One region of the Catenulispora sp. MAP12-49 genome, then DNA from elsewhere that is predicted to be linked to it. Evidence: riboswitches for the same ligand, from Rfam matches in the RefSeq annotation. Region 1 holds a riboswitch; each other region holds the start of a gene.
The links. A riboswitch is a leader RNA that binds a small molecule or an ion and turns the genes downstream of it on or off. The one in region 1 is predicted to bind cyclic di-AMP.
Positions count from the first base shown of each region.

Region 2: it holds a riboswitch for cyclic di-AMP, as region 1 does, so the genes downstream of both, ABIA35_RS31195 (M23 family metallopeptidase) here and ABIA35_RS15615 (NlpC/P60 family protein) in region 1, are expected to answer to the same signal.
Region 3: it holds a riboswitch for cyclic di-AMP, as region 1 does, so the genes downstream of both, ABIA35_RS47475 (NlpC/P60 family protein) here and ABIA35_RS15615 (NlpC/P60 family protein) in region 1, are expected to answer to the same signal.

Region 1 is NZ_JBGCCP010000007.1:26,239-31,638, reverse strand. It holds gene ABIA35_RS15620 (hypothetical protein) at 1-893, opposite strand, end outside; gene ABIA35_RS15615 (NlpC/P60 family protein) at 963-1,991, opposite strand; cyclic di-AMP (ydaO/yuaA leader) riboswitch at 2,021-2,189, opposite strand; gene ABIA35_RS15610 (exonuclease domain-containing protein) at 2,689-3,609, opposite strand; gene ffh (signal recognition particle protein) at 3,772-5,328, shown strand.
Region 2 is NZ_JBGCCP010000020.1:102,724-108,123, forward strand. It holds gene ABIA35_RS31180 (hypothetical protein) at 1-381, shown strand, start outside; gene ABIA35_RS31185 (sterol desaturase family protein) at 408-1,085, opposite strand; gene ABIA35_RS31190 (FadR/GntR family transcriptional regulator) at 1,082-1,780, opposite strand; cyclic di-AMP (ydaO/yuaA leader) riboswitch at 2,135-2,320, shown strand; gene ABIA35_RS31195 (M23 family metallopeptidase) at 2,325-2,909, shown strand; gene ABIA35_RS31200 (hypothetical protein) at 2,950-3,450, opposite strand; gene ABIA35_RS31205 (cation:proton antiporter) at 3,634-4,935, shown strand; gene ABIA35_RS31210 (hypothetical protein) at 5,007-5,400, opposite strand, start outside.
Region 3 is NZ_JBGCCP010000062.1:568-5,967, reverse strand. It holds gene ABIA35_RS47500 (NAD(P)(+) transhydrogenase (Re/Si-specific) subunit beta) at 1-92, opposite strand, end outside; partial or broken gene ABIA35_RS47495 (NAD(P) transhydrogenase subunit alpha) at 251-541, opposite strand; gene ABIA35_RS47490 (NAD(P) transhydrogenase subunit alpha) at 538-1,656, opposite strand; gene ABIA35_RS47485 (hypothetical protein) at 1,882-2,046, shown strand; gene ABIA35_RS47480 (PH domain-containing protein) at 2,068-2,859, shown strand; cyclic di-AMP (ydaO/yuaA leader) riboswitch at 3,073-3,272, shown strand; gene ABIA35_RS47475 (NlpC/P60 family protein) at 3,290-4,396, shown strand; gene ABIA35_RS47470 (DLW-39 family protein) at 4,809-4,934, shown strand; tRNA gene ABIA35_RS47465 (tRNA-Ala) at 5,015-5,087, shown strand.

The DNA of each region.
Region 1 (5,400 bases):
GCGAGCGCGGGCTCGACCTCCTCGGCGTACTCCGGCTCCGGCGGCGCCGGGATCGCCAGCTCGGCCGGCTGCGTGAGCGCGGCCTGCACCTCGGCGGCCCACTGGAGCGCGTCCGGCTCCGGCACCCGGCGGACGAACTCGTGGATCACCGCGCCGACCGGTTCGGGCTCGCCGAGGTGGCTCCTGTGCGCCGGCATCTCCGGCATCTCCTGGAGCTCCGGGGTCTCGGGCATCTGCGGGATCTCGGGCGTCTGCGGGATCTCGGGCAGCTCCGGCTCCGCGGCGAGGTCCGCGGCAGCTTCAGCTTGCGCGGGAACCCGCTCCCGAGCGGAATCCTGCGCGGCGTCCGGCCGTGCCACCAGCTCGCTGGGTTCCTCGGCGTCCAGATCCTCGGCGTCCAGATCCTCGTCCGACTCGCGCATCATCGCGGCCGTCCAGCCCGCGGCCTCGCACGCGGCGTCCCGGAACTCCCGCAGCTGCCGCAGCATCCCCTCGCTCGACGGGAACAACCGCCGGGCCTGCGCCACGTTCGCCACCGCCAGCGGCGCGGCCTGCACCGAGTCGCCCAGCTCCGAATAGGCCTGTGCCAGCTTGATCCGCGCCATCAGCGCGTCGCGCGGCCCCGAGCCGATGCCCTGCTCGGCACGCTCCAGTTTCGCGACCAGGCCGCTGATCCACTCCTGCGGGTCGGCGTAGGGCTCGGCGTATTCCTCGACCGGCTCGTCGATCGGCTCGTCCGCCGGTTCGTCGGCTCCGTCGGCTCCGTCGGCTCCGTCGGCGGCTTGGGAGATGTCGGCGGCGTCGGACGATTCGGCGGCGTCCCGCGTCGGCTCCCCGGCGCTCACCGGCTCCTGGAACTCCTCGGCCTCCCGGCCGATTTCGTACTCTGACATTCCGTCCCCCTGACAACGTCGAAGGGCGCCGACGTGACGTCGGCGCCCCGCGGCTGGCTCGGCACGATACTACGGCCGCACGATCATCGCCACAGGCATCGAGTGGAGCGGGGCGTACTGGATCACCGTGCCCGGCATCGCGGCGTGGATGATCATGCCCCCGCCCACGTATATCCCGACGTGGTGCAGGCTGCCGTAGTAGATCACCAGGTCGCCGACGGCGATGTTGGCCTCGCTCACCTGGGGGAACTCATAGGCCTGCGCCGAGGAGGAGTGCGACATCGACACCCCGGCGGCGCCCCAGGCGGCCATCGTCAGGCCGGAGCAGTCGAAGCTGCTCGGGCCGTCGGCGCCGTAGACGTAGGGCTTGCCCAGCTGCGCCTTGGCGAAGGCGACGGCTATCGCCGCGCGGGCGTTCGGCGCCGGCGGCAGGTTGGCCGGCGTCTTGACGTTCTGCTGGTTGGCCTGGGTCTGCTGCTGGACGTACTGGGTGCGCTGGGTCGGCGTCAGCGAGTCCAGCAGGGCCTGCGCGGCCTTCTCCTTGGCGTCGATGTCGGCCTTGTTCTGGGCCATCTCGTCGCGGGTCTTCTGCAGCTGCTGCAGGTCCGAGGAGGCCTCGGACTTGTCCTGGTCCAGCTGGCGCTTGATCTCCTGCGCGGTCTGCATCGAGGCGGCCGAGCGGGTGGACACCTCGGAGTTCGCGGTGGCCTGCTGCAGGAAGTTGTCCGGGGAGGCCGACAGCATCAGCTGCAGGGAGTCGTCCACGCCGCCGGCGCGATACTGCGCGGCGGCCAGGCTGCCCAGCGAGGACTGCGCGTTGGTCAGCTGCGACTGCTCCGCGGTGATGCGGGCCTGGATCTGGTTGACCTTGTTCTGCAGCGTGGCCAGGTTGGTGGCCGCCTGGTCGTACGCCTCCGAGGCCTGCTCGGCCTGCTGGTGGAGGTTGTTGACCTGGTTCTTGACGTCGTTCAGGCCCGGCGTCGGGTCCGCGTGGGCCAGACCCGGGACCAGAGCGATGGAACCGACCGTGGCGGTCGCCAGCGTCACCGCGGTACGGGGGGCGGTGATCGTCTTCTTGGACGCGCGGTGAGTTGTCACGGTTTTGTGGGACGCCACTAGGGCGACTCTCCTTCTCTCCCTGCCGCCTACCGGGTTAGCTGTCGGGTTCGGGCTGAGAAGCGTGCCCTACAGGCCGCCGCGCGGGGGTACGCAGCGGACCGATTCACCCCTTGGCCCCAGTGGATGCGGGCCGGTGGGACTTGTGGGTCCCCGGTTCCAGATCGGCGCTTCGCCAGCGGGCTGTGTGGGTGCCCGTGGAAACGGCGGGTCGCGCTTCGCCGGATTCGGCGTGAACTCCCGCCACCGTCCAGGTTGGGCGGCGTGGATACGAGTGTCCGGCCGTAACCCTAGCGAGACCCCGAACGACAAAAGGGATCGGCCCAGGACGCTATACCAGGATTTTACTTTCCAGGGCGTTTAGTGGTCCTGATTCAGTCAGAGCTGTCCGGTTTCACGCAGGGGAGATCACGTGGTTCTTCCCGACGTGTTGTCGGCATCATCGACCTGGATCATGGGTTCAACGCGCGAAAGTACTGCAAGAGTGCCTGCTGGTCCGGCGTTTCGCCGACCCCGGCGTTCCGGCCCGGCGAGATCGCCGCGGCGCTGTGCGGCGAATGTCAGTGGCCTGTTTAGACGACAACGGCGGGCAGCCCGTGCTCCGGGTCGCCCGCCGTTCGTCTCCACACCTATGACCTATGCCACACCTGTGCCACACCTATAGTCGGTGTGTTCCGCGTCACGCCGAGGTGGCCAGCGGCCGGGTCGGCCACTCCGGCTCGGCGTACGACTTCTCCCCGCGCCGCTCGCGGAACGCCGCCCGGTCCGCCTCCTGCTCGGCCTTCCAGCGCGCCTGTGCCTCGTGCAGCCGCACCGCGTCCAGCGTCCCCACCGCCGGGTAGCTGGCGCCGATCACCTGCGCCAGGTTCATCGCGGCCAGCGCGTCGGCGGCCGCGTCGTGCGCGCGGGTGATGGTCACGCCGTAGAACTGGCACTGCGCCTCCAGCGTGCGCGCGCCCTTGCGGAACTTGTCCATCTGCCGGTCGATGACCAGCGGGTCGATCACCGGGGCCACCGGGGCGCGCGAGGCCAGCGGGGTCAGGCCGTTGCGGGCCAGCTCGGCCTCCAGCAGCGTCAGGTCGTAGGGGGCGTTGAACACCACCAGCGGCGTGCCCGCGCGCAGCTCGGCGGCCAGCGCGTCGGCGATCTCGTCCAGCGTCCGGCGCGGCGCGGTGCCGTGCTCGCGGGCGTGCGCGGTGGTGATGCCGTGGATCGCGGTGGCCTCGGCGGGGATCTCGACACCGGGGTCGATGAGGAAGGTCTTCTCGGTACCGTCGGAGGTGACGATGGCCGCCGAGACGATGCGCACGGTCCTGGGGTCGCGGCCGGTGGTCTCGGTGTCGAAGCCGGCCAGCCGGCGCCGGTGCCAGCCGTCGTGCGACCCGCGCTGCGGCGGGACGGCGGCCGGGGCCTCGGTCTGTGTTGGCTGACCGGTCTGTGTCGGCTGACCCTGTACCCGGGCCTGAGGCTCCCAGGCCGGGGCGCACTCATGGTGATAGGTCAGCCACGCACCGTCCACGTTGGCGCGCGTACCGGCCTCGGCTTCCACCCGACCCTTGCACGCGGCGCACGTCCCCGCGTACTTGTTGACCAGAGTCACTGTGTTGTTCTCCCTCACCTCGTGTTGCCACCATGGTGGCGCACCGTTCTGACAAAGACCGCCTTCACTCGGGTCCGGCGACGTCAGCGGCTACCCTGGTGGACTACGGCGGTTTTTTAATCCGCCCGATCTGTTGATTTCCGCGCGAAGGATGAATACGACGTGTTCGACACGCTGTCCGATCGTTTGGCCACGACGTTCAAGAACCTGCGCGGCAAGGGTCGGCTCTCGCAGCAGGACATCGACGAGACCCTGCGGGCCATCCGCCAGGCGCTGCTGGAGGCCGACGTCTCGCTGCAGGCCGTGCGGCCCTTCATCGCCGCGGTGCGCGAGCGCGCCGAGGGCGCCGAGGTCTCCAAGGCGCTGAACCCGGCCCAGCAGATCGTCAAGATCGTCAACGAGGAGCTCGTCGAGATCCTGGGCGGCGAGACCCGGCGGCTGCGGTTCGCCAAGAACCCGCCGACCGTGATCATGCTCGCCGGTCTGCAGGGCGCCGGTAAGACCACGCTGGCCGGCAAGCTGGCCCGCTGGCTGAAGTCCGAGGGCCACACCCCGATCCTGGTCGCCGCCGACCTGCAGCGGCCCAACGCGGTCACCCAGCTGCAGGTGGTCGGCGAGCGCGCCGGCGTGCCGGTGTTCGCCCCCGAGCCCGGCAACGGCGTCGGGAACCCGGTCAAGGTCGCCCAGGACTCGATCGAGTTCGCCAAGACCAAGCTGCACGACGTGGTCATCGTCGACACCGCCGGCCGCCTGGGCATCGACGCCGACCTGATGAAGCAGGCCGCCGACATCCGCGACGCGGTCCGGCCCGACGAGGTCCTGTTCGTCGTCGACGCGATGATCGGTCAGGACGCGGTGACCACCGCGCAGGCCTTCATGGACGGCGTCGGGTTCGACGGCGTGGTGCTGACCAAGCTCGACGGCGACGCCCGCGGTGGTGCCGCCCTGTCGGTGCGCCAGGTCACCGGCAAGCCGGTGATGTTCGCCTCCACCGGGGAGAAGCTGGAGGACTTCGACGTCTTCCACCCCGAGCGGATGGCCGGCCGCATCCTCGACATGGGCGACATGATGACCCTGATCGAGCGCGCCGAGCAGGCGTTCGACCAGGCCGAGTCCGAGAAGATGGCCATAAAGCTGGCCCGCAACGAGTTCACGCTCGACGACTTCCTGAAGCAGATGGAGCAGCTCAAGAAGCTCGGCTCCATGACCAAGCTGCTCGGCATGCTGCCCGGCGTCAGCGGGATCAAGGACCAGCTCAACAACATCGACGACAAGGACGTCGACCGCATCGCGGCCATCATCAAGTCGATGACCCCCGGCGAGCGCGACGACGTCAAGATCATCAACGGCTCCCGCCGGCAGCGCATCGCCCGCGGCTCGGGCACCACGGTGCAGGAGGTCAACAACCTCATCGACCGCTTCCTGGAGGCCAGGAAGATGATGTCGCAGATGGCCAAGGGCGGGATGCCCGGCATGCCGGGCCTGCCCGGCGCCGGGGGGCTGGGCGGCACCAAGCGCAAGTCGGCCAAGGCCAAGGCCGCCGACCAGCGGACCAAGTCCAAGGGCCGCTCGCGCTCGGGCAACCCGGCCAAGGCCAAGGCCGAGGAGGCGGCGCGGCAGGCGCGCAAGGACGGCAACGGCTCGATGTTCGGCGACGAGGCCGGCGGCGGTCAGTTCGAGCTGCCGGACGAGTTCAAGAACCTGCTCCCGCCCCAGTAACCGCTTCGCGGTGTCGCCGGCACGCTCGGCGACACCGGCCCGGGGCCGCCCTGGTGCCCCCCCGGTGCCCCC
Region 2 (5,400 bases), on a different contig from region 1:
CGCCTGGACCGCTGGCTGCGCACCATGCAGCGCGGCGCCGCCGCCCGCACCGACGACCCGTTCACCACAGCGGTCCGGCGCGCCCTGGCCTCGGTCCGCTCACCGGCCGCACTGGCCGGCAGCGCGCTGCTTGCCCTGCCCGGCCTGGACACCCCGCAGGCGCTGTCCGCCTTCCTGCGCACCACGATCGAGCAGCTGGCCGCCGCCGAGTCGACGCCCGACGCCGAGGCCGGCCGCGTCCTGGCCGCGTACTACCTGCGCCGGAACAACGGCCACGACGCGATCGCGCGCCAAGTGCACCTCAGCCGGGCGACGTACTTCCGGCGGCTCGAGCACGGAATCAGGATCCTGACAGGCCTGCTGAGCGAGCTGGTCCGCTGAGCGCGCGTGGTGTGCGGTCCCCGCCGCTAAGCGCTCACACCCAACGTCTTGGCCGTCTTCGACGCGGGCACCTCGTCCTTGTCCGGATAGGTGTTCAGCACCTTGTCCGAGACCGGGGTGATGATCCCGAACCAGTACTTCTCGTTCCGGAAGTGGTGCAGCTGGTGAGTCCTGCGGATCGTCCGGTACAGCGCGGTCTTCGGGCGGTACGCGGAGTGGATCAGGAAGTGGGTCCACTCGTAGGCGCCGAGCGAGGCCACGGCGGTCGCGAACCCGGTGAGCGCGGGCCGGACGGCACGCGCCCCGGCGAGGTTGGCGGCGGCCAGTGCGGCGATCGCCGGGATCAGCGTCTGCCGGGGGATGAACACCAGCTCCGGGTCGCGGGGGTCGCGGTGGTGCTCGCGGTGGGAGCGTGCCAGAAGGCTGTCGACGGTGCGTCCGGCGACCTCTCGCGGGCGCTGGTGCAGGACATGGACGTGGACCATCCACTCGACGAACGGTTCGACGCCGATGATCACCGCCGCCGCGGTGGCGTCGCGCCGGGTCCAGCGGCCCAGCGCCAGCCGTGAGGCCAGGGCCGCGGCGGTCCCGGCGCCCAGCACGCGCGCGTTGCGGTGCCGGGCGAACTGGCCGGCGGCCTGGCGCAGGGTCAGGCCGGCGCCGGTGAACTCGGTCCGGGTGGGCGTCGTCGCGTCGAACATCATGCCTCCAGGAACAGGGATATCGCGGTGGTTCCGACCGCCAGCAGCTCCGAGGCGGCCGCGCGGGCGCGCTCCGGGTCGCGGTCGTCGATCGCGGCGATCACCGCCAGGTAGCGGGGGACCGCGGCCAGTTCGTCGGCCAGGAGGCGGGCCACCACCGCCGCGGCGGGTTGGTAGGCCTGACGCAGGGCGTTGAGAGAGAGCCGGTAGCAGATGTTGCCCGACCCGTCGACGACCAGGTCCCAGAACCGGGTGTCCAGAGCCCGGCCCCCGTCGGTGTCGCCGAGCTCGGCGACGGCCTGACGCAGCTCGGACGTGTCGTCCAGCCGCGTCGCGCACAGGGCCGCGGCGTCGGCGCCCACGGCTTGCCGCATCTCCATCACCGAGCGGACGACCTCCGGGTCCAGCGCGCCGTCGGGACGCTGGAACAGCCGGGGCAGCAGGTCCAGGCCCGAGTGGGACCGGTAGTCCCGGACCCGGGTGCTGCCGCCGTGCCGGATCTCCACCAGCCCGAGCTGGTCCAGCCGCTGCAGGGCCTCACGGACCACTTGGCGGGTGACGCCGAGCTGCGAGGTCAGTACGCGCTCGGACGGCAGGGGCGAGCCCGGGTCCAGCGTGCCGTCCAAGATCTGGCCGATGATCTGCTCGAAGACGGCGGAGGAGAAGGACCGGCGATCCACCGGGGCGAAGGAGCTCACTCCGCGAGCGTCGCAGACTTCTGGTGTAGTGGTCAAGTGGTCAGACCAGTTGAGTTTCGCGGGACTGCCTGACCGGATCAGACCCCTCTGTGATGGATGTCACCGACTTCGACACGTTTGGTCGCTCATTGTCACGGCGCCCGCACGACCCGCGAGAAGGTCGCCGCCCGGTGAGTGGCCGTGCGTGCCCTGTTGTCGAACCGGTTGTGTTGCGTGTTCCTCTGATTGCGCACGGTGTTCGACATGGTGGTGCGCCGAGGCGATACCGCGGGTTCGGCTCCGGTCACGCTTGCCAGCCAGGCAATTCCGGGCTTTGCTTCAGCAACCGCTCGGCCCATCGCCCGGCGGCCGTCTCGGACGCCAACGCCGAATCCTGCCGGGCTCCGAGGTCACCTTCGAGTTCACGGAACGGCAGGAGCGGGGGACCCAGGTAAGGCGCCGTTCCGCTCCGCCGGAACGGCTCGGGGTGAAGCCGCCGCGGGCGGCCGGGCTCTCTCGCCCGAACCCGACAGCTCACCTCGCAGGCGTCAGAGAGGAACAACCCATGTCTGCCCTCGGACACACCCCGCGGCGACGCCTTTCTCGCCGTGCCACGTTCGGTCTGGTCGCCGGGGTCGCCGCCATCGCTGTGCCGGTGGTCGGGGCGAGCGGCGCACACGCCGCGGCGTACGCGGCCGCCACGCCCGCCATGGCGGCCGCCGCCACGACCATGGCACCGGTCTCCTCCGGCGACGTCGCCCCGCTGGCCGTTCTGCGGATCACCGAGCCGTACGGAGTCCCCGGCCCCTGGGCCGCCGGACACCACACCGGCGTCGATCTGGCCGCGGCCGTCGGCACGGGCGTCCGCTCGGTCGGCGCCGGCACCGTCGTGCGCAGCGGCTGGGACGGGGCGTACGGCATCGACGTCCTGGTCAAGCTCGACGACGGCAAGTACGCACTCTACGGCCACCTGTCACAGGCCTCTGTCTTCGCGGGCGCCGGTGTGCGGGCCGGCCAGCAGATCGGGCTGTCCGGGGCGACCGGTCACGTCACCGGCCCGCACCTGCACTTCGAGGTGCGGACGACGCCGTATTACGGCTCTGACATCAACCCGGTCACCTACCTGCGGGAGCACGGCGTCACCCTCTGATCGCACCGGCTCGGCCGCTCGCGGCGCGCGTCTCCTCCCGTCAGCGGCCGAGCGCCGCCAGGGCGCCGGCGCGCGCGGCCTCGGTCATGGTGAACGGCAGGCCCTGCCGGACCACCGCGACCCGGCGGCCGTCGGGGACCGGGACGATGAGCACCGTCGAGTCCGCGACGCCTTCGGTGCCCTCGTCCCACCAGGCGTCATCGGCGCCGAGGAGGTCGGCCATGATTTCGGGGAGGGTGTCCGGGGCGGCCAGTAGGGCAGCGGCCAGCTGAAGCGCCTTGGTCGGGGCGTCGACCAGGTCGTGCGGATCGGCCGGGACGGCGGTGACCTGCGTGCCGCCGGCCCTGCTGACCGTCTCGATCAGCCGGAAGCGGCCGATCTCCTCGGGGGTGCTGACGAAGAACTCGTCGACCGGCCCGCCCTCATGCGTCTGGACGCTGAAGCCGAACACGTTGCAGCCACAGGCCGCGATCGCCGCGGTGATCGCGGCCAGGCGGCCTGGCTCGTCCTCCAGTGCCGCGCGAATCCGCCATAGAGCCATACCGCGAATGATCCCACTCACCATCTGTACTGCGCACGTGTCGCTCCCGCCAAAGCTTCCCGACGTACTGCACAGTGAGCGGACCGGATCAACGCAGTGCAACCTGGGAAACGGCGCCCGTGAACTTGATCAACCCATCTCGATCGGCAGCCCCGGCCGAAGGTCACCGCCCGGCGGACGGCAGTGAGTAGCGGCACCTGGACAGCCGCCGCCGTGTCCGGGATCGCCGCCGCCTACGCCCTCACCTCCCGGCGGCTGTCCACGACACCGGTGTCCGCGGCCATGGTCTTCGTCGGCTCCGGCATCGCGATCGGTCCCGTCGGCCTGAACCTGGTCAGCGTGCAGACCGACACCGAGCCCCTGCGCACCCTGGTGGAAGCGGCCCTGACCCTGGTGCTGTTCACCGACGCCACGACCGTGCGCCCGGCGGATCTGCGCAGCGGCGGTGCCCTCTCCGGGCGGCTGCTTTCGGTCGGCCTGGTGCTCACCATCGGCGCCGGATGGCTGCTGGCCTGGCCGCTGCTACCGGGCCTGACCGTTTGGGAGCTGGCCCTGGTCGCCGCGATCCTGGCCCCCACCGACGCGGCACTGGGCAAGAGCGCCATCTCCGACCCGCGGGTACCGAGCCTGATCCGTCAGACGCTCAACGTGGAGAGCGGACTGAACGACGGCCTGGTACTGCCCTTCTTCGTGCTCTTCCTCGCCGCCATCCCCGGCACCTCCTACGCGCATCAGGGCGTCGCCGACACCTTCTGGCGCGCCCTGCTGCTCAGCCCGGCGATCGGCCTGGCCGTCGGCGGGATCACCGGCCGACTCCTGCACGTCTCGCTCGACCACGGCTGGGTGGCATCGGACTGGCGGCCCGTCTGCGTGCTCGCCGCGGCCGCCGGCGCCTACACCCTGGCCACGCTCACCCACGGAAGCGGCTTCATCGGCGCGTGGGTGGCCGGGTTCGCCTTCGCCCGCCCCCTGCGCCGCGGCAAGCGGCCGGAAGCCGAGGTGGCCCGCACCACCGAACTGGCCGAAGACCTCGGCGGGCTGCTGGCCATGCTCAGCCTGCTGCTGTTCGGCGCGGTCCTGCTCGGTCCCGCCCTGGAGCACCTCAGCTGGCGCATCGCCGGATACGCCGTCCTGAGCCTGACCGTGATCCGCATGCTCCCCGTCGCGCTCGCTCTGGCCGCGAGCAGACTGAAGGCACCCACCGTGGCCTACATCGGCTGGTTCGGCCCGCGCGGACTGGCCTCTGTCGTGTTCGGGCTCCTGGTCGCCGAGGAGAACCTCCACGGCGCCGACCTCATCGGCCACGTCGTCGCCATCACCGTCGGACTCAGTGTGCTGCTCCACGGGGCATCCGCCGCGGCGCTCGCCGCCCGCTACGGGCGCTGGTACCGGCGGACATCCGCGGCCACGCCGAACCTGCGCGAGAGCGCCACCACGCCCGTCACACCGCGACGCGGCAGACTGGGCGCGGGCGAAGCCGGCTGACACGCCTCGCGGACCGGGAGCCGGCGATCCGGCGAGCTGGCGATCCGGCGTGTATGCGCGGGGTTGTGGGGTTACGGGTGGTACTTCTCCTCGACCGTCTGCACGTTGCCGGTCTTGCGATCCATGGTGACCCGGATCTTCACGGCGTCGGTCTTCGAGGCGGTCTCCAGTTGGGCCTCGGTGCACTTCGTGCTGCCGTAGCCGTCCCCGCCGATGGTCACGCTGCCGTCGGGGCCCCCGCAGATCGCGGCCGCGCCAAGGATCTTGGTGTCGTCCGCGACATAGAACGCCTGGTCCGTGCTGCCGTCGTCGGGATGCACGATGAATTTTCCGGGGGCGAGGTACTGCAGCGTGCCGACGATCGCGACAAGGTTCCCGGCGTTGGCGACGCCTCCTCCGGCGGAGCCGGTCGAGCTGCTCCCGCCGGCCGGCCGAGAGCTCGACGGGGCGGAAGAGGCGGTCGTG
Region 3 (5,400 bases), on a different contig from region 1:
CGCGCGGTGCGCGGCGCCGACAGGCCCTTGAGGGTCAGGATGAAACAGACGCCCGCGATGAGGTACGCGGTGTCTCTCCAGGCGCTGCTCACTTGCCGGCCTCTCCGGAGGAGGAGGAAGAAGAAGAGGAAGAGGAAGAAGGAGAAGCAGATGACCCGGCCGCGCTACCAGAAGCGCCGAAAGCGCCAGTACCGGAAGCGCCGGAAGCGCCGGAACCACCGGAACCACCGGAAGCCCCAGCCGCCCCCGAACCGCCCGGCGCCCGCTTCGGCTTCGCGAACATCCCCAGCATCCGGTCGGTGACGGCGAACCCGCCCACCATGTTCACCGTGGCCATCACGATCGCCAGCAGCCCGAGCGCCAGCTGCAGGTTGTCGGTCGTGGACCCGGTGGCGATGATCGCGCCGACCAGGATCACGCCGTGCACCGCGTTGGCACCGGACATCAGCGGCGTGTGCAGGATCGAGGAGACCTTGGAGATGACCTCGAAGCCGAGGAAGACGGCCAGCACGAAGACCGTCAACCACGCGGTGGAACTCATCTGAACTCACCCTTCAGCAGCACGCAGCAGGCGGCGGCGATCTCGTCGCCGGCGATGTCCTCGGGTGTTGATAAAAGCACCCCGTCCTGGCACATGGCCAGAATGAACGCCGCCATGTTCGCGCCGTACAGCCGGGAGGCGTGCGCGGCCAGCTGGCTGGGGACGTTGCGGCCGCCGTGCACCAGCACGCCGTGGTGCCGGACGTCCTCGCCGGGTCGCGACACCTCGCAGTTGCCGCCGTTCGGGTTGTCCGCGGCCAGGTCGACGATCACCGAGCCGGGCCGCATCCGCTCCACCATCTGCGCGGTCACCAGCAGCGGCGCCGGCCGGCCCGGGACCGCCGCGGTGGTGATCACCGCGTCGGCGGCGGCCACGTACGGGGTCAGAGCCCTGCGTTGCCGGTCTGCGGCGTCGGCGGCCTGCTCGCTGGCGTAGCCACCGCTGCCAGAGGTCTGACTTTCCACGTCCAACGTGATCGACTTGGCACCCAGCGAGCGGATCTCCTCGGCCGCGGCGGCGCGCACGTCGTAGGCCTCCACGACCGCGCCGAGCCGCTTGGCCGTGGCGATCGCCTGCAGCCCGGCCACGCCGGCGCCCAGGACCACGACGCGGGCCGGCGGAACAGTTCCGGCGGCGGTCATCAAGAGCGGAAAGAAGCGCGGCAGCCGTTCGGCGGCGATCAGGCCCGCGCGGTATCCGGCCACCATCGCCTGGGAGGACAGCGCGTCCATCGACTGCGCGCGGGTGATGCGGGGGAGCAGTTCCAGCGCGAAGAAGCTGGCGTGCCGGTCGACCAGGACGCCGGCCGGGCCGCGGCCGTCCTTCGGGGACGACAGTCCGATCACGGCGGTGCCCGGCTTGAGCTTCGCCGCGGTCTGCTGGTCCAGCTGTCCGACAGCGGTCAAGAGATCGATGTTCCCCAAGATTTCTTCCGAGCTTTTCGCGATCATGACGCCCGCGGCGCGGTACGCGTCGTCGCCCTCGGTGGCGGCATCGCCGGCTCCGGACTGGACGTACACGCTGTGACCGGCGGTGATCAGGCGTCCCGCGGATTCGGGGGTGAGTGCCACGCGGCGCTCAAATGGGGCGGTTTCGGTCAAGACACCGATCTGCATGCGATCAACCTAGCCGGGGAATGCTGCCTTTGTGTGCCTCCTGCCGCAGAAGTCCACTGAGTCGTTATCGCCAGCCTTGCCGCTGGACCACATCAAAACCCGTTGCCCCGGCTAGGCTTTGACACAGTGGGGAAGCTGTTAGGTAGGAGTGAACCGGGAACGCTTCGCATGATGCTGACTTCCGGTCGCGCGGCACCTCGACCGTCCAGATGAAGGGGATCTGACGTGAAACTCAAGCCGGCCGTGCAGTGGGGCATCGTGCTCTTCTTGATCTACTTCGTGGTCCAGAACCCGTCAGGGGCGGGGAACCTGGTCCAAGGGGCCTTGAACTGGGTCGCCAGCGTCGGCAAGACGCTCGGTGACACATTCCACAACCTCGTCACGAGCTGATCGGGCAGACGGTATCCCGACGTGTCCGACTCATCACCGCCGCTGTACGGCCGGATGTTGCTCCGGCCCGAGCTCGAGGACCGCGCCAAGCGGTACCTCGTGCCGGGCGAGCGTCTGGTCATAGCGGTACGACACCATTTGGCCGCGATCATCATCCCGGTGCTGATCGCGGTCGCCGCGGCGGTGGCCGCGATGGGCATCGACATCTTCTCCTCACCCGACGCGGGCCAGTTGCGCCTGGGTGCGTGGGCGGTGGCCGGCATCGCCTTCCTCTATATGTTCTGGAACCTCGCAGTGTGGAACCAGGACCTCCTGATAGTGACCAACAAGCGGATCCTGCACACCCACGGGGTGATCACCCGGTCGTTCGACGCGCTGCCCTTGGGCAAGGTCAACGACATGCGGGTGGAGCGGGACCTGCTCGGCCGGATCCTGGGCTACGGGCGGTTCAACGCCAAAGCCGTGGGCGACGCGCCGCTGGGCAGACGCGGCCTGGACTACATCTCGCACGTCGAGCAGACCTGGCTGGAGATCAGCAACCTGTTGTACGGCCCCGGCGCCAAGTCGGGTCCGAAGGATCCGCAGGAGGTGCGCATCGTCGGCGCGGTCCTGCCGGACATGAACGGCGAACCGGTGGAGATCGTCATGCCGCCGGTGTCCGTGAAGAGTCCTGCGGACGACGACAAGGCACACCCCGTGAACGCCGCCATGCTCAACGTGCGGTCGTTCAGCGACGCCAAGGGCGAACGGGCGTTTGAGACCGACGTCACAACGGCGGGCAACAAACGTCGCAGGATTCGCTTTTTCCGCTAACCGGACATCCGTGTCCCAGGCCCAGGTCGCCCCCGAAACGGGGGCGTCTGGGCCATCTTTCTCATGTACAGCCCGTTTCCGTCCCTGCCCGAAGGGTGGCCGGTATCTAAGCGTTCGCTGAACGAATCATGGACTTGTCGCTTGTTAGGCAGGCCGACGGTGACTAACGTCCACAGGGCTTCGCCGCTCCCAACGGGCCAGCAGGTTCCGGGCGTCGGGGCACCGCCGAATCCGCGCACGCGCGGAGCCGGGGAACCAGGTTCGTCGGCGCGGCCCGAGCGGTTAAGCGAGGGTGGCGCCAGTGGGGTGAATCGGTCGGCGCGCACTCGCCGTCAGGTGTGCGCGTGCCACCGTAGGGCTACTTCTTCAGTCCGAATCCGTCAGCTAACCCGGTAGGCGGACAAGGAGGAGACGGAGCCAAGAAGCTCGCATGAGTGTCACCGCCCGACATCGTCGTCCGCGTGCCCCGAAGTACACGAAGCTGGCCCTCGGCGCGGCCGCGGCCGGGACCATGGTCCTGGTGCCCAGCGTCGCCAACGCCGACCCGCAGCCCACCATCGCGCAGGTCAACGACCAGCTGAACAAGCTCTACCAGCAGGAAGCCTCCGCAGACGAGGCGTACAACGCCGCCCAGGATGCCCAGGCGAAGCTGCAGCAGCAGGTCGACGGCATCAACCGGCAGATCACCGCCGAGCAGGCGACCATGGACCAGACCCGCACGCGCCTGGGCGGCCTGGCCGCCGAGCAGTACCGCAGCGGCGGCATGGACCCGACCCTGCAGGTGATGCTGCAGGCCGACCCCTCCACGATGATGGAGATGTCGGCGACGGTCGGCCGCGTCCAGGCCAACAACGCCGACACCCTGACCCTGCTGGCGCAGCAGAAGGCGGACCTGGCGGCCAAGGCCCGGCAGGCGGCGGAGAAGATGGCGCTGCTGGACCAGCAGACCAAGGCCGCCGCGGCGACCAAGAAGCAGTACGACGGCGACGTGGCCAAGGCTCAGGCGCTGCTGAACTCGCTCCAGGCGCAGCAGCGGGCCGCGCTGCAGGCCGAGCAGGCCCGGCAGCGCGCCGCGGCCGTGGCGGCCGCCCAGGCGGCGTCGCAGAACTCGACATCGTCGAGCTCGTCCTCCTCCGGCTCCTCCTCCAGCGGCTCGACCAAGGTGTCGATCCCGTCGGTGTCCGGCCGCGCCGCCGCGGCGGTGGCCTTCGCCCAGTCGCAGATAGGCAAGCCGTACATCTTCGGCGCGACCGGCCCCGGCGGCTACGACTGCTCGGGACTGACCCAGGCGGCCTGGAAGGCGGCCGGCGTGTCGATCCCGCGCACCGCCACGGCGCAGATGCAGGGGCTGCCGGCCGTCCCGGCCTCCTCGGCCCAGCCGGGCGACCTGGTGTTCTTCTACGGGAACAGCAGCTACGTGGACCACGTCGGCCTGTACATCGGCAACGGCCTGGTCATCCACGCGCCGCACCCGGGCACGGACGTCGAGATCGCCGCGGTGAGCACCATGCCGCTGGTGTCGTACGCGCGGCCCTGAGGTGCCCCTCGGGCGCTACTGAGGCGCCCCTGAGGTGCTATGAACCCGCCCGCGCTCGGCGCGCTGCGGTTCGTCCCGGTCTGTGTGGGTCCGGGAGGAACTGCCGCGCGCCGCGCCGGGCACGGCGTCTGGCCTGGTCTTTCTCCCCGGAGCCGGGCCGGACGCCACCTTCGCGTCGAGGCGTCCGCGTCGGCGCGCCGCCGGAGCGGGCCGGGCTCCGCCGGAGCCCGGACGGGCTCTGGACCGCCCCTGGCCTGCGTCTGGACGGCGTCTGGACAGGGCGCGTAGACATCCGTACTCGCGACGAGCGGAACGGCTCCGCATTTTTGCGTAGTACCGCTCACAGCTCCTAACAGGCCCCGCTGCTGTTAAGCTCGGGGGCACAGACGTCTACCAGAAGGGAGGTGGCCACGTGAAGAAACTGCTTCTGCTCGCTGTGGCTGCCATCGGCGGTCTGCTGGTCTACCGGCAGGTCCAGTCCGACAAGTCGGAGCAGGACCTCTGGACCGAGGCGACCGACCCGGTCCCTTCGGCCTGAGAACCGCTCATCCGGCTTCCTCGGCAGCTAGAGCCGAGGCACGGTCCGCCTTCCGGGTTCGGGAGGCGGACCGCTCTAACGGGGCCATGGCGCAATTGGTAGCGCACCTGCTTTGCAAGCAGGGGGTTAGGGGTTCGAGTCCCCTTGGCTCCACATATGATCTTATCAATGCTTAGGCGCAGGTCAGAGGCTATATTTGGATTGATCGTGTGGAGCCCGCAGGGCTTCCACCCGTAGTCGCCGGGCGCCGATCGCAATTTCTTGGAAGCCTGGTCAGGGCGGGTCTTTGCGATCTTCAGAGGGGGATGCCCTCGGCCGCCGACCGGGCCGTCATAGGGTCTGATCCGAGAGCTGTGGTGTATGAGTGGTGGCGTTTCCCGTGCCTCCATACTCCGGTTCCACGTGCCGAATCGTGGTCGAGACCGCGCGGTCGACGCCACCGGCTCTGACGCTCGACCAGGTCGTG